DNA from 3 places in the Erwinia persicina genome. Region 3 is predicted to be linked to each of the others. Evidence: predicted binding sites of a transcription regulator. Region 3 holds the regulator's gene; each other region holds the start of a gene.

Region 1 (10,599 bases), 550 kb from region 3:
CATCCCTGACGTCGTGACTGTATCAGCGGCGCTCACGCGCCCCGATCGTTGACTGCACACTCTGCTCAGGGGCTCATGTTCTGGCCGTCTGACTGTTACGCCCGTTTCAGGTCGAAAGAACACACTATTCTCAGCTGTCGCTTTCTTCTTCTGTTGCCGGCGGGATATCGCGATACCAGCTGTCCAGCTTCTGACTCAGTTTATCCACGCCAATCTTCTTCAGGGATGAGAACGCTTCAACATCCACCGTACCGAGGAAGGTTTTCGCTTCTTCACGAACTGCATTCAGCTGTGCTTTACGCGCGCCGGATGCCAGTTTGTCGGCCTTGGTCAGCAGGATCAGCACTTCAATTCCACTCTGCACTGCCCACATCACCATCTGACGGTCGAGATCTTTCAGCGGATGGCGGATATCCATCAGCACGACCAGCCCTTTCAGACAGTTACGATCGCGCAGATATTCTGCCAGCGCACGCTGCCATTTTAACTTCATCTCCTCCGGAACCTGCGCGTAGCCATAACCTGGCAGGTCGACCAGACGATAGCCTTCAGCCACCTGGAAAAGGTTAATTAATTGGGTTCGACCCGGGGTTTTACTGGTACGGGCGAGGCCTTTCTGATTGGTCAGCGTATTCAGCGCGCTGGATTTACCCGCGTTAGAACGTCCGGCAAAAGCAACCTCGATGCCGGTATCGGCAGGCAGGTGGCGGATATCAGGGGCGCTGGTGACAAAATGGGTGACGTGATAATTCCAGCCAGACAAAATAGATACTCCAGATAAAAAGGGCAATTGCGCTGATTATACCCTGTATGGCAGCAAAGCGCCCGGTAAGACACTGCCTGAACGGTGCTTGTGAGACATTGACCATTCGGATTGCCAGCGGACTCTGCATTTTGTTTCTATAAAAATGGATTTTTTACTAATTTTCAGTGGCTTGAGAAAAGTCCTAAAAAAACAGAGTAAAAATTACCTTTGTCACCTTGTTTGCTGGACTGGTTAGTCTACATTTGTAGGCAGAAACAGGATATTTCACTTCAGGATGAAGCGCTCAAGGAGTATCAGGACGATCCCGGGCGGGGAAGGAGATGTGCACAGGTGTGCGCGACAGGGAATCAGGAATGCTAACAGGATTAAGCAATGGCAACGGAAAACAGGGATGCTGGCTGCTAATAAGGATGCTGACATTGTCAGTCCTTCCGCGGAAGGTGCGAAAAAAGGCGACAGGGTGACCTGGCGCCTTTTTTCTTTGCCTGCTTTCTGCTAGATTTCGCGGCAATTCTATACTGAAGATAAACGTCTGAGAGCAGAAACCATGAAGCAACCCGCACGCACGCCCCAGGATAAAAAACCGGGAGCTAAAGTGAAACGTAAAACGCGTGATGAGATCAACCAGGAAGCACGTGACCGCAAACGTGATAAAAAGCACAGTGGTCATGCTTCCGGCAGCCGCGCGAACCCGGTCACCGAAAGTCAGAAAAACGCCAACGGCAAACCTGCCAAAGATCCGCGTATCGGCAGTAAAAAACCGGTCGCGCTGGGTAGCGATGTGGTGGCCAGCAAGCCAAAGCCGGTTAAAGCCGCGAAACCTGCCCCTGAGAAAAAAGTGATCCTGTCGCCGGAAGAAGAACTGGCGCAGCTGGAAAATGATGAACGTCTGGATACCCTGCTCGATCGTCTGGAAAATGGTGACGCCCTGTCGGCAGAAGATCAGGCCTGGCTGGATGCTTCACTGGACCGCATTGATGTCCTGATGGAGCAGCTAGGCATTGCCCTGGACGATGGCGCTGAAGATGAGCAGGCGGAAGAAGATATGTACCGTCTGCTGAAGGGCAAAGATTGATCGCCGGCGATATCCTGTTTCTCTGACGTTCCTTGAGGCAGCGCAAATGAGCGCTGCTTTATCTTTACAGGGTATTTGGTGATGATTTGGCCTGGATCAATTATCGCGCTGATTCTGCTGTGCTGGCTGGGGTGGTTATTCGTTAAACTACAGCGGCTATCGCGGCTGAAAACCCGGCTGCGCAGCAGGATCGTCAGCCAGCAGCTTCCTGTCACGCGGCGGTCTATGCGACGACGATAAGGAAGTGAGCATGAAATTACAGACCACCGAGTGGGATCTCCCACTGATCCAGAAGTACAACATCGCCGGCCCTCGCTATACTTCTTATCCGACCGCACTCGAATTCCGTCAGGATTACGATGAGTCTGTCTTTATGCAGGCAACGCAACGTTATCCCGATCGCCCTCTGTCACTGTATCTGCATATTCCGTTTTGCCACAAACTCTGTTATTTCTGCGGCTGTAATAAGCAGGTGACACGCCAGCAGCACAAAGCGGATGAGTATCTGGATGTGCTGATACAGGAAATTGCCGCACGCGCGCCGCTGTTCCGCCAGCGCACGGTGAGCCAGATGCACTGGGGCGGCGGTACGCCAACGTTTCTCACCCCGGCTCAAATTAGCCGCCTGATGACCTGCCTGCGTCAGTATTTTCACTTTGCCGCGGACGCAGAGATATCGATTGAAGTCGATCCGCGAGAAATTGAACTCGACGTACTTAATCATCTGCGTGCGGAAGGCTTTAACCGTCTGAGCATGGGGGTACAGGATTTCAATAAGCAGGTGCAGGAGAAGGTGAATCGCGTGCAGGATGAGGCGATGATCTTTGCCCTGATGGCCCGGGCGCGTGAGCTGGGCTATGCCTCCACCAACATTGACCTGATTTACGGTCTGCCCCTGCAGACGGCGGAGAGTTTTGCCTTCACCCTGCAAAAGGTCGTTGAGCTTAACCCTGACCGCCTCAGTGTTTTTAACTATGCCCATATGCCGGCACTCTTCCCCGCGCAACGTAAAATTAAAGATCAGGATCTGCCCGAGGCCCGGGAAAAGCTGGATATCTTACGGCAAACCATCGCCACGCTGACGGCTCAGGGATATCAGTTTATTGGTATGGACCATTTTGCCCGCCGTGACGACGAACTGGCGATGGCCCAGCGTGCGGGTGAGCTGCATCGTAATTTCCAGGGCTACACCACGCAGGGCGATAGCGATCTGCTGGGCATGGGCGTGTCGGCCATTAGTATGATCGGGGACACTTACGCACAGAATCAAAAAGAGCTGAAGCACTATTATGCGGCTTTCAGGGCAGAAAAAACGGCCCTGTGGCGCGGCCTGCAGCTCAGCGAGGATGACTGCCTGCGTCGTGACGTGATTAAAAACCTGATCTGCAATTTTTCGCTGTCATTCAGCGAGATAGAAGCCCGTTACAGCATCGATTTCCGCCGGTACTTTGCCGACGATCTTTCAGCGCTGCTGCCGCTGATTGAGGACGGGCTGGTGGAATACCACGATAATGGCCTTGTGGTCACTGCTAAGGGACGATTGCTGATAAGGAACATCTGTATGTGCTTTGATCGCTACCTGCGGGAGAAAGCGTCTGGTGCGCAATTCTCACGGGTGATCTGACTGGATGTGTCGACCGGGACAAGGTCGATCCCTTTAGCGATCTCACAAAGAGTGACGTGCGAGGATTTTTCGGGGCAGACCTTCTTTTTCCGGCCTGCCCCGATGAGGTCAACGGGTTATTCCATTCCCAACTCTTTCAACTTACGCGTCAGGGTATTGCGCCCCCAGCCCAGCAAACGTGCCGCTTCCTGCTTATGGCCCTGAGTATGACGCAGAGCGGTGGTAAGCAGCGTCCGCTCCATCTCCGGCTGGGCTTCTGACAGCAGGTTTTGATGACCGGAACGCAGCGCACGGTCAGCCCACTGTGCCAGCAGCGTGGCCCAGCTGTCCGGCAGCGATTGTACCGGACTTTCCGGCGTCGAGGTTTCAAACAGCTCCGGCGGCAGATCCTGAATCAGCACTTCCTGACCGGCGGCCATCACGGTCAGCCAGCGGCAGGTATTCTCCAACTGACGAACGTTACCGGACCAGTGCAGACGCGTCAGTGCAGTTTCTGTTTCCGGATGGAGGATTTTGGCCTCCACGCCCAGTTCACGGGCAGCGACCTGAAGGAAATAACGGGCCAGACGCGGAATATCTTCGCGCCGTTCGCGCAGCGGCGGCAGATGCACGCGGATCACGTTCAGGCGGTGGAAGAGATCCTCACGAAATTTCCCTTCATGCACGCGCAGCTCAAGGTTCTGATGCGTGGCGGCAATAATACGCACATCCACCTTCACCGGGGCGTAGCCGCCGACGCGATAGAACTGGCCATCGGCCAGCACGCGCAGCAGGCGGGTCTGGACATCCAGTGGCATATCGCCAATTTCGTCAAGGAACAGCGTACCGCCGTCGGCCTGCTCAAAGCGTCCCTGGCGGATTTGATTGGCACCGGTAAAGGCGCCTTTCTCATGACCAAACAGTTCAGACTCGATCAGGTCTTTGGGGATCGCGGCCATATTAAGGGCAATAAACGGTGCCTTAGCACGCGGGCTGTGCCGGTGCAGCGCATGGGCCACCAGCTCTTTACCGGTACCCGACTCGCCGTTAATCAGTACGCTGATCGACGAGCGCGACAGGCGACCGATAATACGAAACACATCCTGCATCGCCGGGGCTTCACCAATAATGTCGGTGGTAGGACCGCTGACTGGCTGATTACGGGGCTGCTGCTGTTCCTGGTAGTGACTGATGGCACGTTCCACCAGCGCCACCGCTTCATCAATATCAAAAGGCTTGGGCAGATAATCAAAGGCACCCTGCTGATACGCGCTGACGGCAGCATCCAGATCGGAGTGCGCGGTCATAATGATGACCGGCAGCATCGGATGCCGCTGCTTGATCTGCTTCAGGAGAGCCAGACCATCCATCCCGGGCATGCGAATATCGGACAGTAAAACGTCCGGGGTTTTGCTCGCAAGCGCCTCAAGCACCTCACTGGCGCTGTCAAACGTTGCACAGGTTAAACCCGCTCCAGTGAGCGCGCGTTCAAGCACCCAGCGGATGGAGCTGTCGTCATCGACGATCCAAACTATCCCTCGTTGCATAGAAACCTCACTGGCGAATAGGCAGGTAAATCGAGAATTCAGTGTGTCCGGGCCAGCTGTGGAACTCTATTTTTCCCGAATGCTGATCGATCAGGCTGCGGGCGATGGATAATCCCAGCCCGGTGCCGCCCTCGCGACCGCTCACCATCGGATAAAACAGCGTGTCCTGCAGCTGTGCCGGAATGCCGGGGCCGTCATCTTCAATATCGATGCGCGCCACCAGGCGATAGCGTGTGCCGTGCAGCGTAAGCTGGAACGCCGTCCGGGTACGTAAAATAATGGTGCCACCTGCCTCACCCAACGCCTGCAGGGCGTTACGTACGACATTCAACAGGACTTGCTCTATCTGATCGGGGTCGTGCGGCAGCTCCGGCAGGCTTGGGTCGTAATCACGAACCAGCGACACATTGTCGGGCAGCTCCATCGACACCAGATTGACCACCCGTTCCGCGACCTGATGGATGCTCTGTGTCACATGCATCCCCGGCTGTTGCGGGCCCAGCAGGCGGTCGACCAGATTGCGCAGGCGGTCGGCCTGCTCAATGATGACCTTTGTGTATTCCGTTAACGCCGGGTCGGGAAGCGCTTTGGCCAGCAGCTGCGCCGCGCCGCGTAATCCCCCCAGCGGGTTTTTAATTTCATGTGCCAGGCCACGCACTAAATCACGCGCGGCGACCTGCTGCGCATGCTGAAGCTGCTCCTGACTAAGGCGGCGCTGATTGTCCATGGGCGCCATTTCCAGCAGAACGAGTCCATCAGGCAGACGCTGCGCGGTAAGCGACATCACGTGCGCCCGGCTGTCGACCACCAGGGTCACTTCGCTGTCGGTAAAGCCTTGTCCTGCGTCCAGACTTTCGAGCATGACCTCAATATTCAGGGAAAAATAACCCATCAACTCCGGCAGAGGCGTTCCAAACAGCTTACGGGAACTTTGAGCCAGCAACTGCTGTGCTGCGGGGTTGGCGTAATGGACCACCAACTCACTATCAACCAGCAAAATACTGTTGATCAGTGAATTAAGAATCTGCCCAGCATCGGGCGGCGTGCCGGTAGCCATACAGCGTTCTCCTGAAGAATTTTTTGCACCAAATTAGTGCATTATAGCCATATAACCCGAAAACTACCCCGTTAAACGGGGAATTTGCGGTGAAAAAAGCCCATCCTGAGATGGGCTGAAAGTTTCCACGGCAACAAAACCCCGGCCGCCTTTCTCGTCGCAGCATGAATGGCTTTCCTCCGTTAACCGAATGACCTGATTTTACTCAGCGCATCCGACTTTCTTTGGCCGCCTTACTGCAACGAAAAGTGCGTCGGGCTTACTTCAAACTTAAATGCGATGTTAAACGCTGTAGTACAGTTCGAACTCAACCGGATGCGGTGTCATACGAACGCGGTCCATTTCAGCTTTACGCAGTTCAATGTACGCTTCGATTGCATCGTCAGTGAACACGCCACCACGGGTCAGGAACTCGCGGTCTTCGTTCAGGGCCGCCAGGGCTTCATCCAGAGAACCTGCTACTTTTGGAATCTCTGCTTCTTCTTCTGGTGGCAGGTCGTACAGGTTTTTGTCCATCGCATCGCCAGGGTGGATTTTGTTGATGATGCCGTCGAGGCCAGCCATCAGCAGTGCAGCGAAGCACAGGTACGGGTTAGCGGCTGGGTCCGGGAAGCGCGCTTCAATACGACGGGCTTTCGGGCTGGCAACCACTGGAATACGGATGGAAGCAGAGCGGTTACGGGCAGAGTAAGCCAGCATCACCGGTGCTTCATAGCCTGGTACCAGACGCTTGTATGAGTTGGTGGTCGGGTTCGCCAGGGCGTTGATGGCTTTAGCATGTTTGATGACACCGCCGATGTAGAACAGTGCCATTTCAGACAGGCCGCCGTATTTGTCGCCGGCGAACAGGTTAGTGCCGCCTTTTGACAGAGACATGTGGCAGTGCATACCAGAGCCATTATCGCCAAACATCGGTTTTGGCATAAAGGTCGCTGTTTTACCGTATGCGTGAGCGACGTTGTGTACCACATATTTGTAGATCTGAATTTCGTCAGCTTTTTTGGTCATGGTGTTGAAGCGGGTGGCCACTTCGTTCTGACCCGCAGTCGCGACTTCGTGATGGTGAGCTTCAACCACCAGGCCCATCTGCTCCATCGTCAGACACATGGCAGAACGAATGTCCTGCGAGGAGTCAACCGGTGGCACCGGGAAGTAGCCGCCTTTCAGACCCGGACGGTGGCCTTTGTTACCGCCTTCGTACTCTTTACCGGAGTTCCAGTAAGCTTCGATATCATCGATAGCGACGTGAGAACCGGAGGTGCTGCTGCCGAAACGGATATCATCAAACAGGAAGAACTCTGGCTCTGGCCCAAACAGAACGGTGTCTGCAATGCCGGAAGAGCGCAGGAAATCTTCAGCGCGTTTCGCGATAGAGCGCGGGTCACGGTCGTAGCCCTGCATCGTGCCTGGCTCGAGGATGTCACAACGGATGATCAGGGTAGAATCTGCAAAGAACGGGTCAATGACTGCCGTGGTGGCGTCAGGCATCAGAACCATGTCGGATTCGTTAATACCTTTCCAGCCACCAATAGAGGAGCCGTCAAACATTTTGCCTTCTTCGAAGAAGTCAGCATTAACCTGATGAGCGGGGATAGTCACGTGCTGCTCTTTACCTTTGGTGTCAGTAAAACGCAGGTCAACAAATTTGACTTCATGCTCGTTCATCATCGACAGAACGTGTTCAGCGGACATACTTAACTCTCCTGGATTTTGTCATTGTCGTCGTGACAGTGAACTTCACGGTTGCGCTTTGCGTTTCAGGGCGCTTACTCCGATAATAAAGATCTCTGCCGCGCTATCAACCGTTGTGGAAACTGGTGTTTTTCGCTTAATGAGTAATTGCGAAATCTATGCCAACTTTTTTATTTCATGAAAAAAGCGCTATGATGCACTCTCTCGTACAACGGGGACTGCACCACAATGGAAGTCGCGCACCATTTTGGTGCTATTGAGTGATTAATGGGCACTGTTTTGGTGCAATTTTTCGTCACAGTGCATTCTTTGCACTGAAAATGGCTATAAAAGCAATCCGGACAGTTATCTTTATATGAAATATGTGATCCTGTTCAGTCCTTCGATTAATCCGTGTACAATAGCGCGCTATTTCTAAATGCCTGAGGCAAAGCTGTGATCGAAAATTTGCGTAACATCGCCATTATTGCCCACGTTGACCATGGTAAAACTACCCTGGTTGATAAGTTGCTGCAGCAGTCCGGGACCTTTGATGCCCGCACCGAAGCAACCGAACGCGTAATGGACTCCAACGATTTGGAGAAAGAGCGTGGGATTACCATCCTCGCAAAAAACACCGCCATTAAATGGAATGACTACCGCATCAACATCGTGGATACCCCAGGACACGCCGACTTCGGCGGTGAGGTAGAGCGTGTGATGTCTATGGTCGACTCGGTGCTGCTGGTTGTGGATGCAATGGATGGCCCGATGCCGCAAACCCGTTTCGTGACCAAAAAAGCGTTTGCTAATGGTCTGAAGCCGATCGTGGTAATTAACAAAGTTGACCGCCCTGGTGCGCGTCCTGACTGGGTTGTTGATCAGGTCTTCGATCTGTTCGTTAACCTTGATGCGACCGACGAACAGCTCGACTTCCCGGTGATCTATGCGTCTGCCCTGAACGGCATCGCAGGCCTGGATCACAACGATATGGCGGAAGACATGACCCCGCTGTACGAAGCGATTGTTCAGCACGTCTCACCACCACAGGTTGAACTGGAAGCTCCGCTGCAGATGCAAATCTCTCAGCTGGACTACAACAACTACCTGGGTGTTATCGGTATCGGCCGTATCAAACGCGGTAAGGTTCGCCCGAACCAGCAGATCACTGTGATCAACAGCGAAGGCAAAACCCGTAACGCGAAAGTCGGTAAAGTCCTGACCCATATGGGCCTGGAGCGTATCGAAGCCACTGAAGCGGAAGCTGGCGATATCATCGCTATCACCGGTCTGGGCGAGCTGAACATCTCTGACACTATCTGCGACCCGCAGAATGTGGAAGCGCTGCCAGCCCTGAGCGTTGATGAACCAACCGTTACCATGTTCTTCTGCGTTAACACCTCTCCGTTCTGCGGTAAAGAAGGTAAGTATGTGACTTCACGTCAGATCCTTGACCGTCTGAACAAAGAACTGGTGCATAACGTGGCACTGCGTGTTGAAGAAACCCCTGATGCTGACGCCTTCCGCGTCTCAGGTCGTGGTGAGCTTCACCTGTCAGTACTGATTGAAAACATGCGTCGTGAAGGTTTCGAGCTGGCGGTTTCCCGTCCTAAAGTTATCTTCCGTGAATTCGAAGGCCGTAAGCAAGAGCCATTCGAAAACGTGACCCTCGACATCGAAGAGCAGCATCAGGGTTCTGTGATGCAGGCGATGGGCGAGCGTAAAGGTGACATGAAAAACATGGATCCGGATGGCAAAGGCCGTGTGCGTCTCGACTACGAGATCCCAAGCCGTGGTCTGATTGGTTTCCGTAACGAATTCATGACCATGACCTCCGGCACCGGTCTGCTGTACTCCACCTTCAGCCACTATGACGACGTGCGTCAGGGCGAAGTGGGCCAGCGTCAGAACGGCGTACTGATCTCTAACGGCCAGGGTAAAGCGGTAGCGTTCGCCCTGTTCAGCCTGCAGGATCGCGGTAAGCTGTTCCTCGGCCACGGTGCTGAAGTGTATGAAGGCCAGATCATCGGTATTCACTCACGTTCAAACGACCTGACCGTAAACTGCCTGACCGGTAAGAAGCTGACCAACATGCGTGCTTCCGGTACGGATGAAGCCACTACGCTGGTTCCGCCACAGAAGATGACCCTTGAGCAGGCGCTTGAGTTCATCGATGATGACGAACTGGTCGAAGTGACGCCGCAGTCGGTGCGTATCCGTAAACGTCACCTGACTGAAAACGACCGTAAGCGCGCAAGCCGCGGTCCAAAAGAAGCGTAATCACGCTTGCTCAGGGCCGGAGTTTTCTCCGGCCCTGTCCTTCCTGTTTCATCTTCCCCGCAGTTTTCAAAGCCCTCACCTGTTCAGTCTTCCAATTTACCGCTAGAGTGAATAACTCACCGGAACAAAAGGAGATGACCATGCTGTATATCTTTGATTTAGGTAACGTCATTGTTGATATTGATTTCAACCGGGTTCTCGGTGTCTGGAGCGATCTGAGCCGTGTACCGTTAGCGACCCTGCAAAGCCGGTTCAAAATGGGGGAGAGCTTTCACCAGCACGAACGGGGTGAAATCAGTGACGAAGAGTTTGCGCATAAAATGTGTGAAGAGCTTGAGCTGCCCTTAAGCTATGAGCAGTTTGCTGCCGGCTGGCAGGCCGTGTTCGTTGGCGTTCGCCCGGAGGTGATTGCTATTATGCAGCGGCTGCGTGAGCAGGGAGAACGCGTCGTTATCCTGTCCAATACTAATCGCCTGCACTGCCAGTTCTGGCCAACGCAGTATCCTGAAGTTCAGGCTGCCGCAGATAAAATTTATCTGTCGCAGGAGATGGGTGTACGGAAACCTGAGCCGGAAATTTTTCAGCGTCTGTTAAACGAAG
Region 2 (10,599 bases), 1.6 Mb from region 3:
CGTCAGCAGGTCGATACGCAGGCAAAGGGCATGGGCCCGGCTGACCGTCTTAACGCTGGCCAGCAGGCGCTTCCCGCCAGCGCTGGCAAGGATCATCTCCAGCCGCTGTTGCAGTTGTTCAGCGGTGACCGCCTCGCCGTGATGCCAGCGTAACTGAGGGCGCAGAAAGAAGAACCAGCTCAGTCCATCTTCACTGACCTGCCAGTGGTGCGCCAGGTCGGGAACGGCCTCATCTCCTGCCAGACGGCTTAATCCGGCAAAAACCTGCTGGGCCAGATGCTGCTCTGCGCGACCTGGCTGCATCAGCGGACGCAAGGGGTCCAGGGGACGATAATAAGGAATACGCAGCGTAGGCTGGTTGTTCTGCCACTGTCCGCCCATAAACGGCTGAAGCAGCTGGCTGAGCTGCTCCGGAGCAAGCGGTACCATCTGCAGCGCATGCTGCGGCTGGCCGTTATCGAGTTGCTGTAGCATCAGTTCGCTGCGCAGGGTGGCGGGAGATTGCAAGAAGGTCAGACTGCCGCGCCTTCCGCGCCCTGACGTCGCCTGCCAGTTCAGCCATCCGCTCTCCTGCCACTGACGCAGCAGCGTTCGGGCGTGGCGCTCACTGCAAAAACAGCAGGCGGCAATCTCGGCCACGCTGGTCGACTGCGGCTGGCCTGCGCTGTGTTGCCACAGGCGCTGATACTGATTTAACCGATTCAGTTTTCTCATGTCATCCAAACCCGGAACAGTTTAAAAAAAGTATTCACTATTAGTTCCGTAAATGCCAGAGGATACTCAGTGCAGATGAAAACCCCTTCAAGCGGAGAGAAAATGGTGCGTCTTGCTGCATTTGATATGGATGGCACGCTGCTGATGCCAGACCATCAGTTAGGGCAACAAACCCTGCTCAGCCTTCGTGCGCTTCAGGCACATCCCGTGCAGCTGACCTTTGCCACCGGTCGCCATTATCTGGAGATGCAGCCACTGCTACGCAATTACGATCTGCCTGCTTTTCTGATCAGCGGCAACGGGACACGCATCCACGATCCCGCAGGTGAGTTACTGCATGCCAGCGATCTTCCTCCGGCCGTGGCAAGGCAGGTGATCCACAGCCACTGGCATACCCGCGCCAGTCTGCATGTTTTCAATGATAATGGCTGGTTTACGCAGTATGACGTTCCGGAGATTTTACAGGCGCATCAGCTGTCAAATTTCCGCTATCAACTGACCGATTTGCGTACGCTGTCGGAACATCAGGTGACGAAAGCCTGCTTTATTGCGGATTATGAGACGCTTTGTGCGCTGAAAATCCAGCTTCATGAAGCGCTGGGCGATAGCGCCCACCTCTGTTTTTCGGCGCAGGACTGCCTGGAGGTGTTGCCTCTCGACTGTAACAAGGGGGCGGCCCTGGCGCAGCTAACGGATCGGCTGGGTATTCACATGGCAGAGTGCATGGCCTTTGGCGATGCAATGAACGATCTGGAGATGCTGGGAGGCGTGGGGCAGGGTTTTGTGATGCGCAACGCCATGCGTGAACTGAAAGCGAAACTGCCGCATTTACCGGTTATTGGCGACTGTGCGACACAGGGCGTGTCTCATTATCTCAACCACTGGCTTTCCACACCACACCGGGTTTATTCCCCCGAATAATCCGTTTATTGGTCAGTGTGCCGGACCTGGACGTCCGGCTATTTTCTTTAGCGGCGCAGCGCCGCTTTGGTTGTCACCGCCGGCTGTCGGCTGCGTGCACCGCGATACAGCGTCAGCAATATCCCCAGCAGGAAAGGCAACAACAGCAGTAAAGATTCACGGCTGATACTGCTGCCATTCACCTGACTCTCCAGCGCCACCGCAATAAGCGGAAAGACCAGAAAGACCAGTGAAGCCTGGAAAGGTTTTGCCGTCTGTTGCAGAGCAAAGTAAGCCAGAATACCGCCCACGCCGGCCACCACGCCAAGATAGGCAATCGCCATCAGCGCCTCGGGTGCGAAGGCATGGACATCGGGTGATTCCGCCAGCCCGGCTACCGTCAGGAGTATGCCCGCTCCCAGACAGGGCAGGGCGTTATAGCTCAATACGGAAATACCCGCACAGCGCTTTTTACACTGGACGTACATCACCGCGTGAATTAGCACGGCAGCGACCAGCGCCAGGATCCCCTGGATTTGACTCTCTCCGCTGTGGCGGGTTTCGTGCCACAGAATTGTGCTTAGCGCGCCAATACTGATGGCCAGGCCCAGCAGCTGCTGCAGCGATGTTTTTTCACGCAGAAACAGCAGGGAAGCGGCCAGCACTGCCGCAGGCATAGTGGCAAAAATAATGGCTGCCAGGCTGGATGAGGTGTAACGCTCACCGTAGATCATCAGCGTAAACGGAATCGCGAAATAGAACAGCATGACACAGAGCTGAAAACCACGCTGTCCTTGTGGAAACAGTAAAGGTGCCTTTTTATACCCTGCGAGTAACAGCAGCAGCGGGGCAGCACAGAGGAAACGCAGCCCGGTGGCAAAAACGGGTGGAACGGTAGCCACAGTAATTTTCATTGCCATCCAGGTTGTACCCCAGGTGAGGGCGACAGCCGTGAATAATCCAATGATCAACAGGTTACGGTAAGCAGAACGCGGCATTTTCGTCATCCTTGAGTGAGAGACTGCAGGAGAACCAGATTAACGAAATACCCGGGGAAAAGGTTGCTATAATACTACTGTGTTTCTGATGCTATGGAGAAAATTTTGCTACCTATGCCGCTGGATAAAAAAGACAGGTTGCTGTTAAACCTGCTTCAGCAGGATTGTACGCTCTCTCTGCAGGCGCTGGCGGATGCCGTCAGCCTGACCACTACCCCCTGCTGGAAGCGCTTGAAAAGGCTGGAGGATGAAGGCTATATTCGCGGCCGGGTGGCGTTACTCGATGGTGAAAAACTCGGCCTTGGTCTGACTGCTTTTGTCTTGATCAAAACCCAGCAGCACAGCAGCGAATGGTTTAACCAGTTTGTTGATGTGGTTCAGGCTATGCCGGAAGTGATGGGGTTCTACCGCATGGCCGGGGAATATGATTATTTGCTGCGCGTTCAGGTGGCCGATATGAAAAGCTACGATGGCTTTTATAAGCGTCTGGTCAACGGCGTGCCGGGCCTGATCGATGTCACTTCGAGTTTTGCGATGGAAGAGATAAAATACACCACCGCTTTGCCGGTGACGCTTTAACCGGTCGATAATCAGGATATTTTTGTGCGACTTTTTAGCCAACTTAGCTGGTACTTTTTGCGTGAATGGCGCCGTTATCTTGGGGCGGTTTTGCTGTTAATCGTGATTGCCATACTGCAACTCCTGCCACCACATGTGGTGGGCAGGATCGTCGACGGCGTCAGCCGCGACGGCATGACTCACGCTCAGCTGATGATGTGGGTTGGCGTCATGTTGGCCACGGCCATTGTCGTTTATCTGCTGCGCTATGTCTGGCGCGTGCTGCTGTTTGGTGCCTCCTATCAGCTGGCGGTGGAGCTGCGTGAAGATTTTTACCGTCAGCTCAGTCGCCAGCATCCCGGATTCTATTTACGCCACCGGACCGGCGACCTGATTGCACGGGCCACCAATGACGTTGACCGCGTGGTGTTCGCCGCCGGTGAAGGCGTGCTGACGCTGGTCGACTCGCTGGTCATGGGCATGGCAGTGCTGATTGTGATGAGCACGCAAATCAGCTGGCAGCTCACGCTGCTGGCCCTGTTGCCGATGCCGGTAATGGCGCTGGTGATCAAACGCTACGGTGACCAGCTCCATCAGCGCTTTAAGCTGGCCCAGGCGGCATTTTCCTCGCTGAACGATCAGACGCAGGAGAGCCTGAGCAGTATTCGTATGATCAAAGCGTTTGGCCTGGAAGACCACCAGTCCGGGCAGTTTGCTGCCATTGCCAAAGATACCGGAGAGAAAAACCTGCGGGTAGCCCGCGTTGATGCGCGCTTTGACCCTACTATCTATATCGCTATCGGCCTGTCGAATCTGTTGGCTATCGGCGGCGGCAGCTGGATGGTATGGCACGGTACTATGACCCTGGGTCAGCTCACCAGTTTTGTGATGTACCTTGGGCTGATGATCTGGCCGATGCTGGCGCTGGCCTGGATGTTTAACATTGTTGAACGCGGCAGCGCGGCCTGGACCCGAATTAAGGCGCTGCTGGCGGAAGCGCCGGCCGTCGTTGACGGCGATAAAGTGCTGCCGGAAGGCCGGGGCGTGCTGGCGATCTCGGTCAGCGAGTTCTGCTATCCGGGGGCGCAACAGCCTGCGCTGCGCAATCTGCACGTTCGCCTTCAGCCGGGACAGATGCTGGGACTGTGTGGCCCGACCGGTGCGGGGAAAAGTACCTTGCTGAGTCTTATCCAGCGCCACTTTGATATCGACCAGGGCGACATTTGTTATCACGATATTCCGCTGCCACAGCTGCGTCTGGACAGCTGGCGCAGCCGTCTGGCCGTGGTCAGTCAGACCCCCTTCCTCTTCTCCGACAGCGTGGCCAGTAATATTGCACTGGGCCGTCCGGGGGCGACACAACGTGAAATTGAACAGGCCGCCCGTCTCGCTTTTGTCCATGACGATATTTTGCGTTTACCTGAAGGCTATGAGACGGAAGTCGGAGAGCGGGGGGTGATGCTGTCCGGCGGTCAGAAACAGCGGATTTCCATTGCGCGTGCCCTGCTGCTGGATGCGGAAATTCTGGTGCTGGACGACGCACTGTCCGCTGTGGATGGCCGCACCGAGCATCAGATCCTGCATAACCTGCGCAGCTGGGGGGAAGGGCGCACGGTGATCATCAGCGCCCACCGCCTTTCTGCGCTCACCGAAGCCAGTGAGATCCTGGTACTGCAGCACGGCCAGGTGGCGCAGCGCGGCGACCATGAGCAACTGGCGGCAGAACAGGGCTGGTATCGCGATATGTACCGTTATCAACAGCTGGAAGCTGCACTGGACGATGATGAAACAGAACAGGGAGCTGTGCATGGCTAATGTCATCCAACTGTGGCCGACGATCAAACGGCTGCTGTCCTACGGTGCGCCGTGGCGTAAATCCCTGAGCCTGGCGGTACTGATGCTGTGGGTGGCCGCCGCCGCCGAGGTGCTGGGGCCGGTGCTGGTCAGCTACTTTATCGACAACATGGTGGCGAAACACCGCATGCCGGTTGGGCTTGCTGCCGGCCTGGTCGTCAGTTTCCTGTTATTACAATTGCTGGCGGCAGCGCTGCACTACGCTCAGGCACTGCTGTTTAATCAGGCGGCGGTGGGCGTGGTTCAGCGTCTGCGAACTGACGTGATGGATGCGGCGCTGCGCCAGCCCCTGGGAGCGTTTGATACGCAGCCGGTGGGGCAGATTATTTCTCGCGTGACGAATGATACCGAGGTCGTGCGCGACCTGTATGTCACCGTTGTCGCCACCGTACTGCGCAGTGCGGCACTGGTCGGGGCAATGCTGGTAGCGATGTTCAGCCTTGACTGGCGTATGGCGCTGGTGGCGATCACTATTTTTCCGGCCGTGCTGGTGGTGATGCTGATTTATCAGCGTTACAGCACGCCAATTGTGCGCCGCGTCCGCAGCTATCTGGCCGAGATCAACAACGGCTTTAATGAAGTGATCAACGGGATGAGCGTTATCCAGCAATTCCGCCAGCAGGCACGCTTTGGCGAAAGGATGGGCGAGGCCAGCCGTTCACACTATCTGGCGCGGATGCAGACGCTGCGGCTGGACGGCTTCCTGCTGCGGCCGCTGCTCAGTCTTTTTTCAGCGATGATCCTCTGCGGCCTGATGATGCTGTTTGGCTTTACCTCCGTCGGCACGATTGAGGTGGGCGTACTGTATGCCTTTATTAACTACCTCGGGCGATTAAATGAGCCGCTGATCGAACTGACCACCCAGCAGTCGATGTTACAGCAGGCGGTTGTGGCGGGAGAGCGTATTTTTGAACTGATGGACGCGCCGCGTCAGCCCTATGGTGAAGACAGTGAGCCGCTACGCAGCGGCAGCATTGAGATCCGTGATGTGACCTTTGCCTACCGCAGCGGTCGTCCGGTGTTAACCGATATCAACCTGTCGGTGCCCTCGCGCCATTTTGTGGCGCTGGTCGGCCATACCGGCAGCGGAAAAAGTACGCTGGCGAATCTGCTGATGGGCTATTATCCGCTCAGTCAGGGGGAGATTCTGCTGGACGGCCGTCCGCTCGCTTCCCTCAGCCATGCGGCGCTGCGGGGTAGCGTGGCGATGGTACAGCAGGATCCCGTCGTGCTGGCTGACACCTTCTTTGCTAACGTGACCCTGGGGCGCGATATTGGTGAGGACGCTGTATGGCAGGCGCTGGAAACGGTGCAACTGGCCTCTCTGGCGCGTGAACTGCCGGAGGGGATCCATACCCGGCTGGGAGAGCAGGGGAACACCCTCTCTGTCGGGCAGAAGCAACTGCTGGCGATGGCGCGGGTGCTGGTGGCATCGCCGCAAATCCTTATCCTGGATGAAGCCACCGCTAATATTGATTCCGGTACTGAGCAGGCCATTCAGAAAGCGCTGCGGGCGATACGCGAGCGAACGACGCTGGTGGTGATTGCGCACCGGCTCTCCACCATCACCGAGGCAGATACCATTCTGGTGCTGCATCGTGGGCAGGCAGTGGAGCGCGGCAGCCATCAGGCGCTACTGGCAGATGTATCAATTGCAGTTAGCGGGTGAGGAGCTGGCGGCCGCTGAAAACGGCTGAAAGCTTACCGCTGCGCTGCACCAAATACAGGCGATCAAACCCGCGATCATCCCCCAAATGCACTGACTTAACGCACAGCGCACCTTTCTGGTGCGTTTTTTCTATACTCCTCATTGTGCCTCCCTTTTCTGTGTGATCTGTGTCTCAGCTACGGCTCAGACCAGGACTGACTAATCGTCTGAAAAATGCAGATTTTTCAACTCTGGCACAGCGTTTGCTTTAATCATTTCGTGTCGGTGAAACAACCTATTTTTTTACTGGAGGGGATCGTATGAAGCTGGTTACCGTGGTAATCAAACCGTTCAAACTGGAAGACGTGCGTGAAGCACTGTCGTCAATCGGCATTCAGGGTCTTACGGTCACTGAAGTCAAAGGCTTCGGCCGCCAGAAAGGTCATGCAGAACTGTATCGCGGTGCTGAATACAGCGTGAACTTCCTGCCAAAAGTAAAAATTGATATCGCGATTGCAGACGACCAGCTTGATGAAGTGGTCGATGTGATTAGCAAAGCGGCCTACACAGGCAAGATTGGTGACGGGAAGATCTTTGTTGCAGAACTGCAACGGGTCATTCGTATTCGCACCGGCGAAACTGACGAAGCAGCACTGTAATTCGGGGCTCAGAATTATGATGGGATGGGACAAAATGAAAAAAATCGCTAAGTTTGGCCTCGCCGGTGCTGCTTTTTTACCGTCGCTGGCAATGGCCGCTGCGCCTGCAGTTGCTGATAAAGCCGATAATGCCTTTATGATGATCTGCACCGCGCTGGTGCTGTTTATGACAATCCCCGGCATTGCCCTGTTTTACGGCGGCTTGATCCGCGCTAAAAACGTGCTGTCGATGCTGACTCAGGTGGCAATGACCTTCGCCATGGTCTGTGTGCTGTGGATGGTCTACGGCTACTCACTGGCGTTCAGCGAAGGGAATGCGTTCTTCGGTAACTTTAACTGGGCGATGTTGAAAAATATCTCACCGACCGCCGTGATGGGGTCTTACTACCAGTACATTCACGTTGCCTTCCAGGCCTCCTTCGCCTGCATCACCGTGGGGCTGATTGTGGGTGCTATCGCTGAACGTATTCGCTTCTCTGCCTTGCTGATTTTTGTCGTCATCTGGCTGACCTTTGCCTACCTGCCGATTGCGCACATGGTATGGGCAGGTGGTTTCCTCGCTCAGGACGGCGCGCTGGACTTTGCGGGCGGTACGGTTGTACACATCAATGCGGCGGTGGCGGGTCTGGTCGGCGCTTACCTGGTCGGTAAACGAGCCGGTTTTGGTAAAGAGGCGTTCAAACCTCACAACCTGCCGATGGTATTTACCGGTACAGCTATTCTCTACTTTGGCTGGTTCGGCTTTAACGCGGGTTCAGCCAGTGCAGCTAACGAAATTGCCGGCCTGGCATTCCTCAACACCGTGATTGCGACAGCGGGAGCGATGTTAAGCTGGACCTTCGGTGAGTGGGCCTTGCGCGGTAAGCCTTCTCTGCTGGGCGTCAGCTCGGGTGTGATTGCCGGTCTGGTCGCCATCACGCCAGCCTGTGGCTATGTGGGCGTAGGCGGAGCACTGATTATTGGTCTGGTCGGGGGGCTCGCCGGTCTCTGGGGCGTCACCATTCTGAAAAAATGGCTGCGTGTTGACGATCCCTGCGATGTCTTCGGTGTTCACGGCGTCTGCGGTATTGTTGGCTGCATCCTGACCGGTATCTTCGCCTCTTCTTCTCTGGGCGGCGTAGGCTACGCAGAAGGCGTGACCATGGGACATCAGGTCTGGGTACAGCTGTTCAGCGTGGGCCTGACGATTGTCTGGACGGCGGTGGTGGCGTTCGTCGGCTTTAAAGTGGCGGATATGATTGTTGGTCTGCGTGTGCCGGAAGAGCACGAACGTGAAGGGCTGGACGTCAACAGCCACGGCGAGAATGCTTACAACCAGTAAGCGGCTGTCAGCCTGAAAAGGCGGTGCGCAGCAAGCCGAAGAAACAGCGGGCCATCAGGCCCGCTTTTTTTATGGAGCCGGTTAAGATCGCTGGCGGATCACACCTTCCTGCACGGTAGAGGCGACGAGGACGCCCTGCTGATTCCAGAACTCACCGCGTACAAAGCCACGCGCACTGGAGGCAGAGGTGCTCTCTACGCTGTACAGCAGCCATTCGTTCAGGTCGAAAGGGCGATGGAACCACATGGAGTGGTCAATCGTCGCCACCTGCATTCCCGGCTCCAGGAAGCCTTTCCCATGCGGCTGCAGTGAGACAGGCAAAAAGTTAAAGTCTGAAGCATAGCCCAGCAAATACTGATGAATGCGTTTATCTTCCGGCATGGTGCCGTTCGCCCGTAGCCAGGTATAGCGCGCCGGTTCGCTGACGTGGCCTTTTAACGGGTTATGAAACTCAACCGGGCGGATCTCAAAGGGTTTTTCAGAAAGAAATTTATCGCGTGCCTTCTCCGGAATGTAGTGTGCCAGCTGGCGGGCAATCTCCGTCTCGTTGGGCAGATTGTCCGGCCCCGGGACATCAGGCATCTGTTTTTGATGTTCGAAGCCGCTTTCAGGCCCCTGGAAGGAGGCGGTCATATAGAAAATAGGTTTACCGTTCTGTACGGCTTTGACCCGTCGGGCGCTAAAGCTCTGGCCATCACGCAGGTTTTCAACATCATAAATAATGGCTTTCTGACTGTCGCCAGGACGCAGGAAGTAGCTGTGGAAGGAGTGAATAATACGTGCCTGCGGTACCGTCTGTTTCGCTGCATACAGTGCCTGTCCAACCACCTGTCCGCCAAAGACCTGGCGCAGGCCCAGATCTTCACTTTGCCCTCGAAACAGGCCTTCTTCCAGCGTTTCCAAATCCAGCAGATTTAACAAATTTTGCAGCGCCTGGCCCATATGCGGTTCCTCAATAATTTTTCCTTTTCCAGTTTGCGAGATCCGACCAGTTAGCGTCAACGTCTGTTTATGCGATCTGTGGGGGAGGGGGGCAAAAGCAGATTATCAGGGGGTTGCAGGAAAAAATCAGGAACGTGTGCCAGAATTAAAGCTACCCAGGCAGTAGAGAACTGTCTTTTTTGCGGCGTAGTGATGGCCGTAAGCGTTGATTGGAAGGAGAACTATCAATGAAATACTGGCATGTATTAAGTAGTGCGGCGCTGGCTGTAGCCATTTCAGGCTGTGCTGATAAAAGCAAAGATGTGCCGACGCCAACCCTGGGTTCCCAGGTGAACGGGCAGCAGGCGGTGATTAAGCAGCCTAACGTGAGCGGGACAGTCTGGATCCGTCAGAAAGTGGCCCTGCCACCGGATGCCGTGCTGACCGTGACCCTGTCTGATGCCTCTCTGGCAGATGCACCGTCTAAAGTGCTGTCGCAGCGTGCCGTGCGTACCGAAGGCAAGCAGGCTCCGTTCAAATTTACCCTGCCTTTCAACCCGGCAGATGTCCAACCCGGAGCCCGTATTCTGTTAAGCGCAGCGGTGACTGTTGACGGTAAAATGCTGTTCATTACCGACACCGTTAAGCAGGTTGTGACCACGGGCGGGACGGAACAGGATCTGACGCTGGTGCCTGTGCCTTCTATGGCTATGCCAACGCAGAACGGTGCAGCGACCACGTTACCCTCCACGTCACCGACGCAGGTGACTCCGTCTTCAGCCGTTCCGGCGCCGACGTCTCTGTAAAAGATACAGCGCCCCGGAAGGGGCGTTTTTAAGGCTGCCAGCGGTAGCGCTTAAGATCGATATTGCCTTCCGCTGACACTGCGATCCCTTCCTTCAACAGTGCGTTGCGCTGTCTGCTGAGATCGTCACCCGCTAATGAGATCGCCCCTTTCCGGTTAATGACGCGATGCCATGGCAGCTTACTGCCCGCTGGAAGGCGTTTTAACACGCCACCTACCTG
Region 3 (10,599 bases):
GGTGAAAAGGCCGGCATGCGCGGTGCTTCCACACTTTCACAGCAGACCGCCAAAAATATGTTTCTCTGGGATGGACGTAGCTGGGTGCGTAAAGGCCTGGAAGCCGGCCTGACCGTGGGCATCGAAACCGTCTGGACGAAGCGTCGCATTCTGACCGTCTATTTGAATGTGGCAGAAATGGGGCAGGGGGTATTTGGTGTGGAGGAGGCCTCTCAGCGCTATTTCCACAAGCCGGCCAGCCGCTTGAGCCTGTCCGAAGCAGCGCTGCTGGCCGCGGTTCTGCCTAATCCGATACGTTACCGCGCAGATGCACCTTCAGGCTATGTACGCCAGCGTCAGCAGTGGATCATGCGTCAGATGCGTCAGCTGGGCGGAGAAGGGTTCCTCAGGGAACATCAGCTGCGTTAAAACCGCAGGCCGGGCTCAGGCCGGTGGCGTGGCGGAACGGATAAAGAGAGTTAAACGGAGACCGACCGTCAGGGTCGGCCTGTTGAGGATGGAGATGAGGAGATTACTCTTCGTCAAACCCGGCGTTAAACAGGTCGATGACTGCCGCCAGTGCTTTAGTTTCTTCCGGTCCGCTGGCTTCAACTTCGATATGTCCGCCTTTGGCGGAGTCGAGCATCAGCAGCGCAATCACGCTACTGGCTTCAGCTTCTGTACCGCTCTCATTACGCAGCAGCACTTCAGCGTCAAAGCTCTGCACCAGCTCGAACAGCTTCATCGCTGGTCGGGCGTGCATTCCCAGTTTATTTTTTATCTCAACGGTTTGCTTCACAGTCATGATTTGCGTTTTTCCAGCGTGCGATGACGGGACTGAACGTTTTTACCCCGCGAGCGGAAATAGTCCGCCAGCTGCTCGGCAATATACACCGAACGGTGTTTGCCGCCTGTGCATCCAATGGCAACAGTCAGATAGCTGCGGTTATTGGTTTCCAGCATCGGTAACCACAGTTCCAGATAGCTGCGGGTCTGGTAGATAAAATTATGCACTTCCGTGTGGCGATCGAGGAAAGCCGCCACGGGACGATCGAGTCCGGTCATCGGACGCAGTTTGGGATCCCAGTGGGGGTTGGGCAAAAAGCGCACATCAAACACGTAATCAGCATCAATTGGAATACCGTGCTTGAAGCCGAATGATTCAAACACCATCGTCAGCTCGCGTTCACGTTTACCTAACAGGCGTGTACGAAGCATCTCTGCCAGTTCATGGACTGACATTTCTGAGGTATCAATAATCAGATCGGCGCGGGAACGCAGAGGCTCCAGCAGATCGCTCTCTTCATCAATGGCGCTTTCCAGCGACAGGTTTTTGCTGGAGAGGGGATGCAGACGACGCGTATCGCTGTAACGACGAATTAAGGTATTACGGTCAGCATCCAGGAACAGAAGTTGTGGCGAAAAACAGTCCGGCAAACTGTTGAGTGCGGTTTCAAACACTTCCGGTGATTCCGGCATGTTGCGGACATCAATACTTACCGCAGCAGATATGTTGCGTTCGGCCAGCGAGTTCGCCAGGTCAGGCAGCAGGACGACGGGCAGGTTGTCCACGCAGTAAAACCCCATGTCTTCCAGTGCGCGTAATGCCACTGACTTTCCTGAGCCTGAACGACCGCTGACGATCATCAGCACCATTTCACAATTCCCCTCATTTAACCTGCCTGACTAGCTCTGTTCGTGATCTTCCGTGATGATCGCGTAGAGATCTTCATCGCTCTGGGCGGATCGCAGACGCCGCAGTACGGTTTTGTCTGCGAGGCGCTTGGCCACCAGAGACAACGTATGCAGATGTGTTTTACATTGATCGGCTGGCACCAGCAGGGCAAACAGCAGGTCCACAGGCTGATTATCAATGGCATCGAACGCGATGGGCTGATCAAGGCGAATAAAAACCCCTACAGCACGCAGCGTATCTTCCTCCAGCTTGCCATGCGGGATGGCAATGCCATTACCGATACCGGTACTCCCCATCCTCTCACGCGTCAGAATAGCTTCAAAAATTGTCTGATGCGGAAGGTTAAGCTGTTTAGCTGCCAGTTCGCTGATAATTTCCAGCGCCCGTTTTTTGCTTTGGCAATGTACACCATTACGGGTACATGAGACGCTCAGCACGGAGCCCAGTTCCAGTTTCAAATCATTGTTCATCATAGTTTCACTTAACTTTTCACTGCCGCAGGCAAGTCACTCTTCTCCCTGGTTCGAAGTAAGAGATTAACATGACGTATTGATTAACGGCTCATATCCCCGGAAGAATACGAGCCGATACTGCTTTCAGCTTAACCTTAAAAGGGGTCATTGCTGAAAAACCATCAATGCATGGTGAATTTAGTGTTGTTTGAGCTTGTCTTTATGTTTATTTAACTGGCGAGTCAGCTTGTCGATCAGCCCATCAATCGCCGCGTACATATCTTTATCTTCCGAGGTGGCGTGCAGCTCCCCGCCGTTCACATGCAGCGTAGCATCTGCAATCTGTGTCACTTTCTCCACTTTCAACACAATATAGACCTGATTAATGCGATCAAAATAATGTTCCAGTTTGGCAAACTTTTCAGTCAAAAATTCGCGCAGTGGTTCGGTGATTTCAACGTGTTGTCCAGTGATATTGAGCTGCATAGTGTCTTCCTTCTCAGTTCGTTCAGACCAGCTGTTTGCGCTGATTTGATGGCGGGATGGATAAAGACTCTCGGTATTTTGCCACAGTGCGCCTTGCGACCATAATTCCCTGTTCGGAAAGCATGGAGGTCAGCTTGCTGTCGCTGAGTGGTTTGACGGGATTCTCCGCCGAGATTAACTTTTTCACCAGCGCACGGATAGCCGTGGATGAGGCTTCGCCTCCGCCCTCGGTGTTGACGTGACTGGAGAAAAAATACTTCAGTTCAAAGATGCCCCGTGGGCTGTGCAGATATTTCTGGGTGGTCACACGGGAAATCGTCGATTCATGCATTTCAACGGCACTGGCGATATCCGCAAGCACCATGGGACGCATATGCTCTTCACCTTGCTCAAAAAAAGCCTGCTGCTGTTCAACGATGCAGCGCGTGACTTTCAGCAGCGTATCGTTACGACTTTCCAGACTTTTTATCAGCCATTTCGCTTCCTGCAGATTACTGCGGATAAACTGCGAATCACTGTCGCTGCGTGAGCTGGAACCTAACGATGCATAGTGCTGGTTGATTTTCAGGCGCGGCACGCTATCTGCATTCAGTTCAACCGTCCAGCGGTTGCTGACTTTGCGGACCAGCACATCAGGGATGACATACTCGGGTTCCTGAGTATTAATCGACTGCCCTGGACGCGGGTCAAGGGTCTGAATTACCTGCATCGCACCTTTTAGCACCTCTTCCTTAAGGCGGGTGACGCGCATCAGACTCCGAAAATCATGATTCGCCAGCAGGTCGAGATGGTCGCTGACAATCAGGCGAGCCTCTTTCAGCAGGGGAAAGTCGGCAGAAAACTGTGAAAGCTGAACCAGCAGACAGTCGCGTAAATCACGCGCACAAACGCCAATCGGATCAAAGCGCTGTACACGTTTCAGCACCGCTTCCACTTCGTCGATAGTCAGGTCGTCGCTGCCCATGCTTTCCAGAATTTCTTCCAGCGAGGCCGTCAGATACCCCGTATCGTCCACCGCATCCACAATCGAGGTGGCGATCGCCCGGTCGGTGTCGGTGAACGGCGTCAGTTCCACCTGCCACATCAGATAATCCTGCAGCGTCTGGGTAGTTTCACCCTGATAGACGGGCAGTTCATCATCGTGATAATCCGTCCCGGTACCGGAGGGGGTCCCTGCGGTATAAATTTCGTCCCAGGTGGCGTCCAGCGGCAGTTCTTCAGGCATGTCCTTCTGTTCCAGCGCTTCCCGGGTATCCAGCGCTTCAGTTTCCTGATATTCGCGGGTATCGACTTCTTCATGAATGTCGGTTTGTTCAAGCAACGGGTTACTTTCCAGCGCCAGCTGAATTTCCTGCTGTAGTTCAAGCGTAGAGAGTTGCAGCAGGCGAATGGCCTGCTGCAACTGTGGCGTCATGGCAAGCTGTTGACTCAGCCTGAGTTGTAAACCTTGCTTCATGTTCAGAGTCTTAATTCCCCAGAAAACCTACCGAATGCAAACACCTTATCAGAGTCTGAACTCTTCGCCCAAATAGACACGCTTAACTTGTTCATCGGCCAGGATCGCTTCCGGGGTGCCGTGGGCGATAAGATGCCCCTGGCTGACGATATAGGCACGCTCACAGACGGCAAGCGTCTCACGGACGTTGTGGTCGGTGATCAGAACCCCCAGGCCACTGTCGCGCAGATGTTCAATGATCTTCTTGATATCAATGACGGAAATCGGATCAACACCCGCAAAGGGCTCATCCAACAGGATGAACTTCGGATTGGCGGCCAGTGCGCGGGCAATCTCTACGCGGCGACGTTCACCGCCGGAAAGTGCCTGGCCCAGGCTGTCACGCAGATGCGCGATATGAAACTCTTCCAGCAGTTCATTCGCGCGGTCTTCGCGCTGTTCGCTGGTAAGATCTTCACGGATCTGCAGTACCGCCATCAGGTTATCAAACACGCTCAGACGACGGAAAATAGACGCTTCCTGTGGCAAATAGCCAATACCCCGACGCGCGCGCGCGTGCAGCGGCAGAATGCTGATATCTTCATCATCAATGATAATGCGGCCGGCATCACGAGGGACAATGCCTACGACCATATAAAACGTCGTGGTTTTACCCGCGCCGTTCGGGCCAAGCAGACCCACGATTTCGCCAGACTTGACCTGCAGGCTGACATCTTCAACCACGCGACGGCCTTTGTATGCCTTCGCCAGGTTTTCCGCAATTAAGGTTGCCATGTTCGTTAGTTACTCTTTTTCTGACCGTTTGACGGTGTGCCTTTGTCCTGCAGCTGTGACGGCACCAGTACGGTAGTGACACGTTTGCCGGAGCTGCCGAAGGCCTGCATTTTTTGCTCTTTCACCAGATAGGTGATGCGGTCGCCTTTGACGTTGCTGTCCAGCTGTTCCAGGTAAGCATTGCCTGTTAATTCCACCAGGTCTTTTGCCAGTTCGTAATGCATTTTTTGCGCATGGCCCTGTACGGGTTTTCCGCTGTCCTGCATCTGGTAAAAGGTCGCCGGGTTGCCGTAGGCATCCACGATGGTTTTATTGCTGTCGCCGCCCGGACGGGTTACCACGACTTTATCCGCCGTAATTTTGATGGTTCCCTGGGTCACAATGACTTTACCGGTAAAGGTGGCCACATTGCCCTGCATATCCAGCGCCTGATTTTCCGAGTCAACGTTGACCGGTTTCTCTGAGTCACCGGTCAGGGCAAAAGCCGGAACGCTCGCCGCGAACAGGAGGGTAGCAGTCAGTAATTTAAGGCTTTTGTTCATTTTGAATTTCATAAGATGTTTTGACCTTTTCAATCAACTCGGCAGTTTTCTTCCGTAAATTTCCACGCATCTTCATACCTGTAGAGTTAAAGCTGCGGCCATAAAGCGTGACCTGATCGTCAGAGGTAACATCCTGCGTCGTCAGGTTGATCTGAGCGTTATCGGTTTTGATACGCTCAAGCTGTGCGTCTTTTGTCAGGCTGTTTACTTCCACATGACCATAAAGATACAACATGCGATCGTTCGTCAGTTTGGCCTTATCCCCCCGTACCGACCAGGTGGGAACCTTATTTTCGTCGTAGGTCGTCATTACCGGGTTATCGAACCAGCTCACTGCGTCGGCTGAAAAATAGGTAACTTTGTCAGAGACCAGCTTATAGCTCAGTGCCCCCGCAGGGTTATAAACGACCGTATGTGAATTATCGCTCATATAGGTCGGTTCATTGTTGTCATTCTTTACCGCGTCGTCATTGTCATCCGTCGCGGTCAGATTCCAGCCAATCAGCACAATGGCGATCAGCGCCAGAATCATCGTTATCCAGCGTCTCGTTTTACTCATACCGACTGCCCTTTGGCCTCATCAAACTTACCCTGTGCAATCAACAGGAGATCGCAAATTTCCCGTACTGCGCCACGGCCACCCGCAATCCGCGTCACATAATCGGCGCGTGGAAGTAAAACGGGATGGGCGTCAGCAACGGTTACGCTCAGGCCGACCTCGGCCATAACCGGCCAGTCAATCAGGTCATCGCCAATATAGGCAACCTGCTCTGCATTGAGTGACAGTGTATCCAGAAGTTCACGGAAGGCCAAAAGCTTATCCGTCTGTCCCTGGTAAAGATGAGTAATCCCCAGTGTGGCACAGCGATCTTCCAGCAGTTTGGCTTTACGGCCGGTAATAATCGCAACCTCAATATCGCTGGTTAGCAGGCAGCGAATGCCATAGCCATCGCGAACATTGAAGGCCTTCAGCTCTTCACCACTGTTGCCCTGGTAAATGATGCCGTCCGACATTACACCGTCCACATCGCAGATCAGCAATTTAATCTTCTGCGCGCGGGAAATGACCTGCTGGCTAACCGGGCCGTAGCAGGTCTCTACGGTGGCTGATGAATCACGCATTGCTCTCGACTTCCTTTGTTAAACGACGCCAGCCCGCAGCATGTCATGCATATGCACCACGCCCAGCAGTGTGTCGCCATCGGCGACCATGACACAGGTAATATTCTTACTCTGCATCAGATTCAATGCATCGACAGCCAGCGTATTGGGCCGGACGCGGATACCGCCCGGCGTCATGACACTTTCAATGCCAGCGTGCTGGATATCGATGCCCATATCAAATACGCGGCGTAAATCCCCGTCGGTAAAAATGCCTTCGATTTTCATTAAATCGTTGCAGATGACCGTCATTCCCATATTTTTACGCGTTATTTCCAGCAATGCATCCCGCAGTGAGGCATCGCGGCTTACGTGCGGCATTTCGCTACCGGAGTGCATAATATCATCAACGCGCAGCAGCAGTTTACGCCCCAGCGCACCGCCAGGGTGGGAGAGTGCGAAATCTTCCGGCGTAAAGCCCCGTGCTTTCAACAGTGCGACGGCCAGGGCATCGCCCATCACCAGGGTTGCCGTCGTGCTGGTGGTCGGAGCCAGCCCCAGCGGACAGGCTTCCTGCGGCACTTTAACACAGAGATGCACATCCGCTGCGCGGCCCATTGCACTTTCCGGCCGCCCTGTCATGCAGATCAGCGTAACCCGCAGGCGTTTCAGCACCGGAATCAGTGCCAGGACTTCAGAGGATTCACCGGAGTTGGATATCGCGATCACCACGTCACTGGCGCTCACCATGCCGAGATCGCCATGGCTGGCTTCCGCAGGATGAACAAAGAAAGCCGGGCTGCCGGTGCTGGCAAAGGTGGCAGCGATCTTTTTCCCTACATGCCCGGATTTACCCATCCCCATCACTACCACTTTACCTGAACAGTGATAGATCAGTTCGCAGGCGCGGGTGAAGTCGTCATTGATGTACTGGTCGAGCTGCTCCAGCCCTTCACGTTCAATTCGCAGTACTTCTTTCCCGGCCTGTTGAAAGTCAAAGTCGGGATGGGCAGTGATATGCACCATAATTTTCCAGTCCTTTTACCAGAAGGTCACTGAGGGGAAGCCGTAAAGCATCCCTACCCAGACGATAAATCCGCACAGCAACAACGCGCCAGCCAGCCGACCAATGCGGCGACTGCGCTGCAAACAGATCAGAGTAAAGATGGCACTGACACCGAGCATTACCCAATAGTCACGGGCAAAGATAGCGGGGTCGAGTGTACCGGGGTGGATCAGCGCCGGGAGACCCAGCACAATCGCGGTATTATAGATGTTAGAACCAATCAGATTACCGATGGCGATATCATCTTCGCCTTTTAATGCGCCGGCGATGACGGTGGCCAGTTCAGGCAGGCTGGTGCCTACCGAAATGATCGTCAGACCAATGACCAGTTCACTGACGCCAAAATAGTCAGCGATGACCGTGGCGTTGTCGATCACCATCCGCGTGGACATTGGCAGCACAATCAGCGCGACCGCCAGCCACAGGAAGGCGACGGTATTACCGACTTCGTCGCGGGGCAGTTCAGCCAGTTGCTCACGCGTCAGCGAATCGTTGTTGTCGCGTTCAGCCCGGCGGGCAATTTTGATGATGAACCAGAGATAGAGTGCCGCGATAGCGATCAGGGCCAGGCCATCGTTACGGCTCAGTTCATTATCGAACAGCGTCACGCCGCACAGCAGGGTGACCAGCAGCATCAGCGGCAGTTCACGGCGCACCAGGTTCGAATGCACGCTTAAGGGATGGAGGAGTGCCGCGCCTCCCAATATCAACAAAATATTGGTAATATTCGACCCCATCGCGGTCCCCACTGCGATATCCATCTGTCCGTGCGAGGCGGCAGAGAAAGAGACGATCAATTCAGGCAGTGAAGTTCCGATCCCCACGACCGTCATCCCGATGATCAGCGGCGGGATGCCGACAGAACGACATAAGATGGCGGCGCTAAACACCAGACGATCGGCTCCATAAACCAGTAAGACTAAACCGATAATCAGTAGTGCTGTAGCGACGAGCATGAAGTGTCCTTTTAGTGAGGTAATATCGTCAAAGACGGGTAGCGGCAATGAAATCAGGCAAGGTTATTTTAGTGGCCATGATTTTGACGATCTCAGGACAAAAAGTAAAACTTATGGCAGCTTTAGCTACGCAACAGAGGTAAGTTTCTGTAAAAATGCCCGGTCCGAGGGTTAATACGTTACCATCGGGAGTAAATTAATCGTCTTAGAATAGAGGTCGAGGTAACTATGAGCCAGACGGAGATGAATCTGGTGGATGTCCAGGGGGTGAGTTTTTCCCGTGGCAACCGGCTGATTTTCGATAACATCTCGCTTACGGTGCCCAAAGGAAAAGTTACCGCTATCATGGGGCCATCCGGCATTGGTAAAACCACGTTACTGCGGCTTATTGGGGGGCAAATCCCGCCCGATAGTGGCCAGATCTGGTTTAACGGTGAGAATATCCCGACGCTTTCCCGTTCGCGGCTTTATGAGGCGCGAAAAAAAATGAGTATGCTGTTCCAGTCTGGGGCCTTATTTACCGATTTAACGGTGTTTGACAACGTGGCATGGCCGTTACGGGAACACTCCAGGTTACCGCTGCCGTTATTGAACAGCACGGTGATGATGAAACTGGAGGCCGTTGGGTTACGGGGGGCGGCGAACCTCAAGCCCTCTGAACTTTCAGGCGGTATGGCGCGGCGTGCTGCGCTGGCGCGGGCTATCGCGCTGGAACCCGATCTCATCATGTTCGACGAACCGTTTGTGGGGCAGGATCCCATTACTATGGGCGTGCTGGTCAAATTAATCGATGAGCTGAATCACGCTTTAGGCGTCACCTGTATTGTGGTGTCTCACGACGTACCTGAAGTGCTCAGTATTGCTGACTACGCGTATATCATTGCCGATCAAAAAGTGATTGCGCAGGGCACCGCGCCTGAATTACGTGAAAATAACGATGCCCGTGTTCGACAGTTTATTGATGGCATTGCCGATGGGCCAGTGCCGTTCCGCTTCCCGGCAGGGGATTATCTGCAAGACTTGGTCGGCTCAGGGAGGGGGAAAGAGTGATGTTTATACGCGCACTGGCATCACTGGGGCGACAAGGGATTAACACCTGTGCCTCCTTCGGCCGCGCAGGATTAATGTTATTCCATGCGTTATTTGGCATTCCCCGCTTTCGTAAACATACGCCGTTGCTGATAAAACAGTTATACAGCGTTGGTGTGCTGTCGTTACTGATTGTCGTGGTGTCAGGATTGTTCATCGGGATGGTGCTGGGGCTGCAAGGCTATCTGGTGTTGAAAACCTACAGCGCCGAAACCAGCCTGGGAATGATGGTGGCGATATCCCTGCTACGCGAACTGGGGCCCGTGGTCACCGCGCTGCTGTTTGCCGGACGCGCCGGATCGGCGTTGACCGCTGAAATTGGTTTGATGAAGGCCACCGAACAGCTTTCCAGTATGGAAATGATGGCCGTTGACCCCTTGCGTCGCATCATCTCGCCGCGTTTCTGGGCCGGGGTGATCAGTATGCCGCTGCTGACCCTGATTTTTGTCGCGGTAGGCATTCTGGGCGGTGGGCTGGTGGGGGTGAGCTGGAAGGGGATCGATCCCGGGTTCTTCTGGTCAGCGATGCAGAATGCGGTCGATCTGCGTACCGATATTATTAACTGCGTGATCAAAAGTGCCGTGTTCGCGGTGACCGTGACCTGGATTGCGCTGTTTAACGGCTATGACGCCATTCCGACCTCTGAAGGGATCAGTCGGGCAACGACGCGTACCGTAGTACATGCTTCACTGGCTGTGCTCGGTCTGGATTTTGTGCTTACGGCACTGATGTTTGGGAACTGATTCGATGCAAACGAAAAAAAGCGAAATTTGGGTAGGTGCCTTTTTAATGCTGGCGCTGTGCGCGATTATTTTTCTCTGTCTGCGCGTGGCTGACCTTAAATCACTTGGTAATGAGCCCACCTGGAAGCTCTATGCGACTTTCGATAATATCGGTGGGCTGAAAGCCGGTTCACCGGTGAAAGTGGGGGGGGTGGTGATCGGTCGTGTGGTGGATATCAGTCTCGATCCGAAAAATTACTCACCCAAAGTCACCATGGAT

What was found. Region 3 encodes sigma-54, which starts transcription at its own class of promoters, with help from an activator protein. Its sites were predicted from a motif close to GTTGGCACANNTTTCGCTNT; they were not measured.
Positions count from the first base shown of each region.
Region 1: the regulator sigma-54 is predicted to act here: its motif matches at 7,887-7,906, upstream of glnA (glutamate--ammonia ligase).
Region 2: the regulator sigma-54 is predicted to act here: its motif matches at 6,923-6,942, upstream of glnK (P-II family nitrogen regulator).

Region 1 covers NZ_CP082141.1:4,584,916-4,595,514, reverse strand. Annotated here, with positions in the region: gene yihA (ribosome biogenesis GTP-binding protein YihA/YsxC) at 131-763, opposite strand; gene yihI (Der GTPase-activating protein YihI) at 1,314-1,841, shown strand; gene hemN (oxygen-independent coproporphyrinogen III oxidase) at 2,092-3,465, shown strand; gene glnG (nitrogen regulation protein NR(I)) at 3,582-4,991, opposite strand; gene glnL (nitrogen regulation protein NR(II)) at 4,999-6,048, opposite strand; gene glnA (glutamate--ammonia ligase) at 6,331-7,740, opposite strand; gene typA (ribosome-dependent GTPase TypA) at 8,176-9,999, shown strand; gene yihX (glucose-1-phosphatase) at 10,140-10,599, shown strand, end outside.
Region 2 covers NZ_CP082141.1:3,511,338-3,521,936, reverse strand. Annotated here, with positions in the region: gene K6L24_RS16270 (SgrR family transcriptional regulator) at 1-714, opposite strand, end outside; gene cof (HMP-PP phosphatase) at 817-1,635, shown strand; gene K6L24_RS16260 (DMT family transporter) at 1,683-2,612, opposite strand; gene K6L24_RS16255 (Lrp/AsnC family transcriptional regulator) at 2,718-3,191, shown strand; gene K6L24_RS16250 (SmdA family multidrug ABC transporter permease/ATP-binding protein) at 3,216-4,985, shown strand; partial or broken gene K6L24_RS16245 (SmdB family multidrug efflux ABC transporter permease/ATP-binding protein) at 4,978-6,721, shown strand; gene glnK (P-II family nitrogen regulator) at 6,993-7,331, shown strand; gene amtB (ammonium transporter AmtB) at 7,351-8,652, shown strand; gene tesB (acyl-CoA thioesterase II) at 8,734-9,594, opposite strand; gene K6L24_RS16225 (YbaY family lipoprotein) at 9,822-10,379, shown strand; gene K6L24_RS16220 (MGMT family protein) at 10,408-10,599, opposite strand, start outside.
Region 3 covers NZ_CP082141.1:474,635-485,233, forward strand. Annotated here, with positions in the region: gene mtgA (monofunctional biosynthetic peptidoglycan transglycosylase) at 1-408, shown strand, start outside; gene npr (PTS phosphocarrier protein NPr) at 512-784, opposite strand; gene rapZ (RNase adapter RapZ) at 781-1,635, opposite strand; gene ptsN (PTS IIA-like nitrogen regulatory protein PtsN) at 1,666-2,148, opposite strand; gene hpf (ribosome hibernation promoting factor) at 2,326-2,613, opposite strand; gene rpoN (RNA polymerase factor sigma-54) at 2,636-4,069, opposite strand; gene lptB (LPS export ABC transporter ATP-binding protein) at 4,118-4,843, opposite strand; gene lptA (lipopolysaccharide ABC transporter substrate-binding protein LptA) at 4,849-5,397, opposite strand; gene lptC (LPS export ABC transporter periplasmic protein LptC) at 5,369-5,944, opposite strand; gene kdsC (3-deoxy-manno-octulosonate-8-phosphatase KdsC) at 5,941-6,507, opposite strand; gene kdsD (arabinose-5-phosphate isomerase KdsD) at 6,526-7,512, opposite strand; gene K6L24_RS02225 (calcium/sodium antiporter) at 7,528-8,508, opposite strand; gene mlaF (phospholipid ABC transporter ATP-binding protein MlaF) at 8,737-9,558, shown strand; gene mlaE (lipid asymmetry maintenance ABC transporter permease subunit MlaE) at 9,558-10,340, shown strand; gene mlaD (outer membrane lipid asymmetry maintenance protein MlaD) at 10,345-10,599, shown strand, end outside.